One region of the Janthinobacterium lyxosi genome, then DNA from elsewhere that is predicted to be linked to it. Evidence: riboswitches for the same ligand, from Rfam matches in the RefSeq annotation. Region 1 holds a riboswitch; the other holds the start of a gene.
The links. Region 1 has a riboswitch for thiamine pyrophosphate ahead of ACQ4WP_RS04830 (TonB-dependent siderophore receptor). Riboswitches for the same ligand answer to the same signal wherever they lie in the genome.
Positions count from the first base shown of each region.

Region 1 (4,206 bases):
TTTCCGCGTAGCGGTCGGCCGTGCCGCCGTGTTCCATGCCCTGCGAGTACGACGCGTACACGGCGATATTGTCTTGCGGGTTGTACACCAGCGCCACGTTCGGCAGCAGGAAGTCGTGCTTGGCGCGGATTTCCTTGTCTGCCTTCAGTACATACTGGTAGCCATCCACATCGATATGGCGCACGCCGCCATGCAGCTTCCAGCTTGGCGCCAGGCTGACGATGTCCTGCACGAAGACGGATTTTTCCTTGTCGTTGCGCACCAGGCGCACGGGACCCGTGACACCGTCGGATGGGGCGACGATGACGGGACGGTAGATATTGCTGATGCCCACTTCGTCGTAGACGTACTTGCCGGCCCGGTCCTTGCGGTTGAAGTAGGAGACGCCGGCCGTGAATTCATGGCGCAGGCTACCCGTGGCGAATTTGCCCTGGATCATGGCTTGCGCGCTCAGCGGCTTTTTCGTCTCGCCCAGGCTGCGGAAGTCCCACACGGAAAAATCGCCATTGCTGCAGAACACAGGAGTCCAGCCTTCCGGGCTGCAACCATACGGGTAGGCCGTATAGTCGTCCCGCTTGAACGAGTGCTGGTTGGCCGACAAGGTGGCGTGCCAGTCGTCATTGAAAGCGTACTGGAAACGCAGGCCGATATTGCTGGTGACGGTTTCCACGGGATGTGTCCACGGTTGCTTGTTGAGCATGGCGTCGGCGCTGACGTTGGCGGGCAGGCTGCCATTGCTCAGCAACTGGAAACCGGGCGCCGTCACTTGCGCCTTGTCCTGGTAGTCGGCGTCCAGTTGCAGCAGGGCCTGCGGCGAAATCTGCCAGTCGAAGGCGCCGGAAATGAACTTGCGGTTGCCGTCCGCGCCCTTGATGTAGGAGCGCAGGCGCTCGGCCGCTACGTTGACCCTGTAGCCGAAGCGCTTGTCTTCCAGGCGTCCGCCCAGGTCGACGGCGCCGTACAGGGTGCCCCGTTCGCGCGCTTCCACGGTGACGGTGCGCAATGGCGCGTTGGTCGGGCGCTTGACGATGAAGTCGATCACTCCGCCCGGCGCGGCCACGCCTGCCTGCAAGCCGGCCAGGCCTTTCAGTACTTCGATGCGTTCCTTGTTTTCCAGCGGAATTTGCGTATCGCCGGGAATGGCCACGCCATCCTTGCGGTAGCTGGAGTTCGTATCGAGCTTGAAGCCTCGGATGGTGAACTGCTCCGCATAGCCGACGGCGTTGTACGACTCGTTGATACTGGCGTCGAGCTTGACGGCGTCGCTGAGGTTGCGGATTTGCAGGTCCTGTATTTCCTTTTGCCCGATGACGGTAACGGCGGCCGGCGTTTGCAGCAGTGGCGCGTCGAAAAAGCCGCCCACGGAGGCGCGCTTGGCGGCCGGCGCCTTGCTGGCCGTGACGACCACTTCAGCCATGCTTTGGGCTTGCGGGTCGGCGGATTCGGAGGTGTCATTCGCGGCCAGGGCGGGCGCGGCAAACGCGTGCAGGATGGCCAGGGTCAAAACAGAAATAGATAAATTCGGTGTGGACATAGATTGCTCGTGGTTCAAGCCGTCTCTTGGGAAAGAGCACGGCAGGCTGCTTGTTCGGCTGGCGCCAACGCAGGAGCTATCAAAGGAGGGAGGTACTTTGCGCTTTCCTTCGCTGGCATTATCCAGATCAGGTACGAAGGGTATCTCTCACCCGGATGACTGCTCCAGGACCCCTAGCGGTTGACAGCTTAGCATGAAGCACGGCCAGCTGTCCCCTTGGCTGACCGTTTTACAACAGTGCAGACCGAATCTACAGACTCAGTTCCAGCACCTTGCGGCTGACGGCGGGTGTTACTTCGCGCTGTTCGCCCAGCGCCGTCATGCCGTGCGCTTCCAGGGCGGCCACGACGGCATCCACGCTGGCATGGTTCAGGCCGTAGTCGGCCAGGCGCGTCTTGACGCCCATGTGGCGGAAGAAGAATTCCGTGCGGGCAATGGCCGCTTCGATGCGGCCATCCTCGTCGCCGCCATCGAGTCCCCACACGCGGGCCGCGTACTGCAGCAGCTTGGCGCGTTTGGCCTGCTTGCGCACGCGCAGCATGCTGGGCAGGATGATGGCCAGGGTTTGCGCGTGATCGAGCTCGTACAGGGCCGTCAATTCGTGGCCGATGGCGTGCGTGGACCAGTCCTGCGGCACGCCCACGCCGATCAGGCCGTTCAAGGCCAGGGTGGCGCTCCACATCACGTTGGCGCGCACATCGTAGTCATCCGGGTGCGACAGGGCTTTCGGGCCTTCTTCGATCAAGGTCAACAGAATGCCTTCGGCGAAGCGGTCTTGCACCGACGCATTCACGGGGTAGGTCAAATACTGTTCCATGACATGTGCAAACGCATCGACGACGCCATTGCCCACCTGGCGCAGCGGCAAGGTAAATGTTTTCGACGGGTCCAGCACGGAAAATTTCGGATACACCTTGCGGCTCATGAACGAGCGCTTTTCCTGCGTGGCCTTGCGCGTGATCACGGCCGAGCCATTCATTTCGGAACCCGTGGCCGGCAAAGTGAGCACTGTGCCGAAGGGCAGGGCGGCCTCGACGATCTTGCCGCCTTTCGCCAGGATGTCCCAGGCCTCGCCCTCATGCAGGGCGGCGGCGGCGATGAACTTCGTGCCGTCGACCACGGAGCCGCCGCCGACGGCCAGCAGGAAGTCGATGCGCTCGCTTTTCACCATGGCCACGGCCTGCATCAGGGTTTCATAGCTGGGATTGGGTTCGATGCCGGCAAATTCCAGCACCGTGTGGCCGGCCAGCGCCGCCCTGACTTCATCGTAGACGCCGTTCTGCTTGATGCTGCCGCCGCCGTAGGTCATCAGGACCCGCGCCTGCGGCGGAATCAGGCTGGCGATGGCGGCGATCTGGCCTTGGCCGAAGAGGATTTGCGTCGGATTGTAAAAGTCGAAATTGAACATGGGGCTCCTGCCGCTGAGGTTTAGGCTGTTGCTGAGCCATGATTATGGCCGAATGGGTGGAAACGTGTCGTGGACGCTTGAGCTTTTCGCCCGCGCGGTGGAGAATGCAGCCGATGTCACCACCACGCGAAAAGGAATGCGCATGACCACCGTCCCACTGGAAGAAGCGGGTTTGCCGGCCACGGCACTCGACATGCACCGCGCCATCGGCGCCACCATCGCCGCACTGCAGGCGCTGGACTTGAACAGCCAGCGCTTCGAGGCGTGCACGGACCCGGAACTGCGCCGCGTGCTGGCGCATGCGGGCGACACCAGCCGCAAGGAAGCGGCCATGCTGCTCGAATGGATGCGCCGCCGCGACGCGCGCCTGGACGCGGCCATGAAGGAAGCGCTGTTCAAGGCGGGGCCGATTGTTGCCCAGTATCACTATGATGAGAAAATAGTGTAACTATTGGTTTGTTGCTGTGGCGTACCATGCGCCACTTTCGCCTTGCTTCGCGTAGACTGTGCCCCGAACACGATTTTGGGAGAGTTTGCAACGATGAGATCATTACCATACCGAGAAGGCAGCTGGTTTGCCGTGCCCTTGCCGGGCGGCGGCTATGCCGTCGGCGTGGTGGCGCGCCGGGCGCCTGCCGGGCGCATCATGCTGGCGTATATGTTCGGGCCGAAGCGCGACAGCTTGCCTGCGCTGGAAGAACTGGAAGGCTTGCGGCCGGAACAGGCCCTGCGCCGCCTGCGCACGGGCGACATGGCCCTGCTCAACGAACGCTGGCCCCTGCTGGGCGACAGCGGCCACTGGGAGCGCGATGCCTGGCCCATGCCGGCCTTTATCCGCCGCAATGAATCCCTGCAGCGCGCCTGGCGCGCCAGCTATGCGGACGCCGACCCTGCCAAGCTGAACCGTGAGGAATCGATTCCCTTCGATACGCCGGGCATGGAAAGCGATTCGCTGTACGGTTACGGGGCGACGGAATTGTTGATGAATAAATTGCTGGGGCCGGAACGGGCGTCCGCCTGAAAGGCAGGGAGCGGCTCAGCCGTGCCGTTCCCCTTCGTTTATACCGCTGGCAAGCTGATCTGAAACGCCAGGCCGCCGCCTTCGCGGTTGCGCACTTGTAAGTCAGCGCCATGGCGCAGCAGCACGCGGTCGACGATGGCCAGGCCCAGGCCGGCGCCATTTGCCTGCCCGCGCGCCGTGTCGAGGCGGGTGAACGGTTTCATCAATTGCTCGATCTTTTCCGCCGGCACGCCGGTGCCGTGA
Region 1 covers NZ_JBNYXM010000004.1:24,613-28,818, reverse strand. The annotation lists gene ACQ4WP_RS04830 (TonB-dependent siderophore receptor) at 1-1,534, opposite strand, end outside; TPP riboswitch at 1,622-1,719, opposite strand; gene ACQ4WP_RS04825 (iron-containing alcohol dehydrogenase) at 1,785-2,942, opposite strand; gene ACQ4WP_RS04820 (ferritin family protein) at 3,085-3,390, shown strand; gene ACQ4WP_RS04815 (Imm26 family immunity protein) at 3,484-3,963, shown strand; gene ACQ4WP_RS04810 (sensor histidine kinase family protein) at 4,002-4,206, opposite strand, start outside.

Region 2 (4,206 bases), on a different contig from region 1:
AGTCGATTGCCGCCAGCGCGGCGACAAAGTGCGCACCAGCGTCACCGACAGCGGCGCCGGCTTGGACGCCGAACAAATGAGTCAGCTGTTCCAGCCTTTCAACCGCCTGGGCCAGGAAAGCAGCACGGAAGAGGGCACGGGCATCGGCCTGGTCGTCACCAAGCAGTTGGTCGAACTGATGGGCGGCGAGATTGGCGTCGATAGCACGGTGGGCCTGGGCACCACTTTCTGGGTGGAATTCAAGGCTTCGCGCGCGCCCGAACTGCACCTGGAACCGGGCGAGGTCTTGCTTGTGGCACAGGAAGACCAGGAAACCCAGCGCACCTTGCTGTACGTGGAAGACAATCCGGCCAACCTGGCGCTGGTGGAGCAATTGATCGCCCGCCGCAGCGATTTGAAACTGCTCACCGCCATCGATGCGCACCTGGGCATTGACCTGGCGCGCACGTATCAGCCGGACGTGATCTTGATGGATATCAACCTGCCCGGCATCAGCGGCTATGGCGCGCTGCACATCCTGCACGACGACCCCCTCACCAGCCACATTCCCGTGATGGCGCTGTCGGCCAACGCCGTGCCGCGCGACATCGAGAAAGGCCTGGAAGCGGGCTTCTTCCGCTACCTGACCAAGCCGATCAAGGTCGTCGAATTCATGGATGCGCTCGACGTGGCCCTGCACCATGCGGCTGCGCACGGCCTGGCCGACGACACTCACGCAGTACGCTAATTCAGCACTTCATTTTAGGAATACCGCCATGCTTCAAGCCACCGAGATCCTGAACGCCAGCATCCTCATCGTCGATGACCAGGAAGCCAACGTCATGCTGCTGGAACAGGTGCTGCGCAATGCCGGCTACACGCGCATCACGTCCACCATGGACCCGCAAGCCGTGCACGCGCTGCACCAGCAGCACCGCTACGACCTGATCCTGCTCGACTTGCAGATGCCGGAAATGGATGGCTTCGAAGTCATGGAAGGCTTGCGCGACATCGAGGCGGGCAGCTATCTTCCCGTGCTGGTGATCACGGCCCAGCCCGGCCACAAGCTGCGCGCGCTGCAGGCGGGCGCCAAGGACTTCGTCAGCAAGCCCTTTGACCTGGTGGAAGTGAAGACGCGCATCCACAACATGCTGGAAGTGCGCTTGCTGTACCAGAAGCTGGCCGAATACAACAAGTCGCTGGAACAGATGGTGGAAGAGCGCACGGCGGAGTTGCGCGAAAGCGAAGCGCGCTTCCAGCGCTTCACGGAGCTGTCGTCCGACTGGTACTGGGAACAGGATGCGCAGGGCAATCTGACGCGCTTTTCCGGCCCCGTGGCCGAAATGCTGGGCATCGGCAGCGAAGAAGAGCCGCAGCGCTGGAACGCCGCCGAGCGCGCCTCGCTCGACGCCAAGATTGCCGCGCGCGAACCCTTCCTCGACTTCATCTACAGCCGCGCCAACCTCGATGGCAGCACGCAGTATCTGCAGGTCAGCGGCGAACCGATGTTCGATAATGGCAGCCGCTTCATCGGCTACCGCGGCATCGGCCTCGATGTCACGGAGCGCCATCGGAGTGCCTGATTTATACTTGCTGCTATCCATATCCACAAGGAAAGCATCATGACTGACAAATCTCCCTCCTACTGGTTTCCAGCCAAGACCTATGGCTGGGGCTGGGGCTTGCCCATCACCTGGCAGGGCTGGCTGGTGTTCCTGGCCGCGCTGGCGCTGTTCGCCTGCGGTGCCTTCCTGTTTCCCCCGCAAACCATGCTGGTGGGCTACATCGTGTATGAAGTGGCCGTCGTTGCCCTGCTCATTTTCATCTGCCAGCTGAAGGGCGAACCGACCCGCTGGCGCTGGGGCAAGAAGAAATAAGCGTGCTGGCATCTGCTGCATTGCAGCAGATGCGCAAAGACGACAGCTGCAAGAAATCATCTGGCCATGCGGCGCGAACCGCGTATAATTGGCTCGCTGCCGCAAGGCGGCAAACGCTAGGGGTCCTGCCTTTCGCTGTGGAAACACAGTGCAAGCGCGGGTGAGAAATACCCTCCGAACCTGATCTGGATAATGCCAGCGAAGGGAAGCTTTAGGATGAACGCACCCCGCTTTTCCGCGTGCGCGCAGCCGAACCTCCTTAGCTGGCTCCAGGCTTAAAAATAGTCTAGCCAAGGAGCCAAAATGAACGCCAACCCGAAATTCCTCTCCGCCACCGCCACGGTCGACGAAGCCGCCATCGCGCCGCTGCCCAATTCGCGCAAGATTTACGTGCAAGGTAGCCGCCCCGACATCCGCGTGCCCATGCGCCAGATCAGCCAATCCGACACGGAAGCGTCGTTTGGCGGAGAAAAGAATCCACCGATCTACGTGTATGACACCTCCGGCCCGTACACGGACCCGGACGTGCAGATCGACATCCGTTCGGGCCTCGACACGCCACGCCTGCCGTGGATCATGGAGCGGGCCGACACGGAAGAGCTGCCCGGCCCCACCTCCGATTACGGCATCGCCCGCCTGGCAGACCCGAAACTGGCCGAGCTGCGTTTTAATTTGCACCGCAAGCCGCGCCGCGCCATGGCCGGCAAGAACGTGACGCAAATGCATTACGCGCGGCGCGGCATCATCACGCCGGAAATGGAATTCGTCGCCATCCGCGAAAACATGCGGCGCGCAGAGTACTTGAAAGAGTTGAAAGCCTCCGGCCCCATGGGCGAGCGCCTGGCCGACCTGATGGGCCGCCAGCACCCGGGCCAGTCGTTCGGCGCCAGCATCCCGGCCGAGATTACGCCGGAATTCGTGCGCGAGGAAATCGCCCGCGGCCGCGCCATCATCCCCGCCAACATCAACCACCCGGAAGTGGAACCGATGATTATCGGGCGCAACTTCCTGGTAAAAATCAACGCGAACATCGGCAATTCGGCCGTCACCTCGTCGATAGGCGAGGAAGTGGAAAAGATGACCTGGGCCATCCGCTGGGGCGGCGATAACGTGATGGACTTGTCCACCGGCAAGCATATCCACGAAACGCGCGAATGGATCGTGCGCAACAGCCCCGTGCCTATCGGTACGGTGCCCATCTATCAGGCGCTGGAAAAGGTCAATGGCAAGGCCGAAGATCTGACCTGGGAAATTTTCCGCGATACCCTGATCGAGCAGGCAGAACAGGGCGTCGACTATTTCACCATCCACGCGGGCGTGCTGCTGCGCTACGTGCCGATGACGGCCAAGCGTTTGACGGGCATCGTCTCGCGCGGCGGCTCCATCATGGCCAAGTGGTGTCTGGCGCACCACCAGGAATCGTTCCTGTACACGCATTTCGAAGATATCTGCGAAATCATGAAGGCGTATGACGTCTCGTTCTCGCTGGGCGACGGCTTGCGCCCCGGCTCCATCTATGACGCCAACGACGAAGCGCAGCTGGGCGAACTGAAAACCCTGGGCGAGCTGACGCAAGTTGCCTGGAAGCATGACGTGCAAGTGATGATCGAAGGCCCGGGCCACGTGCCCATGCAACTGATCAAGGAAAACATGGACTTGCAGCTGGAGCAGTGCGGCGAAGCGCCGTTCTACACCTTGGGACCGCTGACCACCGACATCGCGCCCGGCTACGACCACATCACCTCAGGCATCGGCGCGGCCATGATCGGCTGGTATGGCACGGCCATGCTGTGTTACGTGACGCCGAAGGAACACCTGGGTCTGCCGAACAAGGCCGATGTGAAGGACGGCATCATCACCTACAAGATCGCGGCGCACGCGGCCGACCTGGCGAAAGGCCATCCGGGCGCGCAAATCCGCGACAACGCCCTGTCGAAAGCGCGCTTCGAATTCCGCTGGGACGACCAGTTCAACATCGGCCTGGACCCGGACAAGGCGCGCGAATTCCACGATGAAACCCTGCCCAAGGATTCGGCCAAGGTGGCGCATTTCTGCTCCATGTGCGGCCCGCATTTCTGCTCGATGAAGATCACGCAGGAAGTGCGCGAATACGCGGCCGGCATGGGCATCGCGGAAGACAAGGCGCTCAAGCAGGGCATGGAAATCAAGGCCATCGAATTCATCAAGAACGGTGCCGAGCTGTACCGCAAGGTCTGAAGGAGAGCGTGATGACTGCATTGATATCCATCACGCTCAACGGCGCGCCGCACCAGGTGCCGCCCGGGCAAACCCTGGATCAATTGATCGCTACGCTGTCGCTGGAAAACCAGGCGCTGGCGCTGGCCGTCAA
Region 2 covers NZ_JBNYXM010000007.1:161,179-165,384, reverse strand. The annotation lists gene ACQ4WP_RS09415 (PAS domain S-box protein) at 1-727, shown strand, start outside; gene ACQ4WP_RS09410 (response regulator) at 756-1,562, shown strand; gene ACQ4WP_RS09405 (hypothetical protein) at 1,602-1,856, shown strand; TPP riboswitch at 1,965-2,080, shown strand; gene thiC (phosphomethylpyrimidine synthase ThiC) at 2,160-4,073, shown strand; gene thiS (sulfur carrier protein ThiS) at 4,094-4,206, shown strand, end outside.
Region 2: linked by a shared signal. The riboswitch ahead of thiC (phosphomethylpyrimidine synthase ThiC) and the one ahead of ACQ4WP_RS04830 (TonB-dependent siderophore receptor) in region 1 are both predicted to bind thiamine pyrophosphate.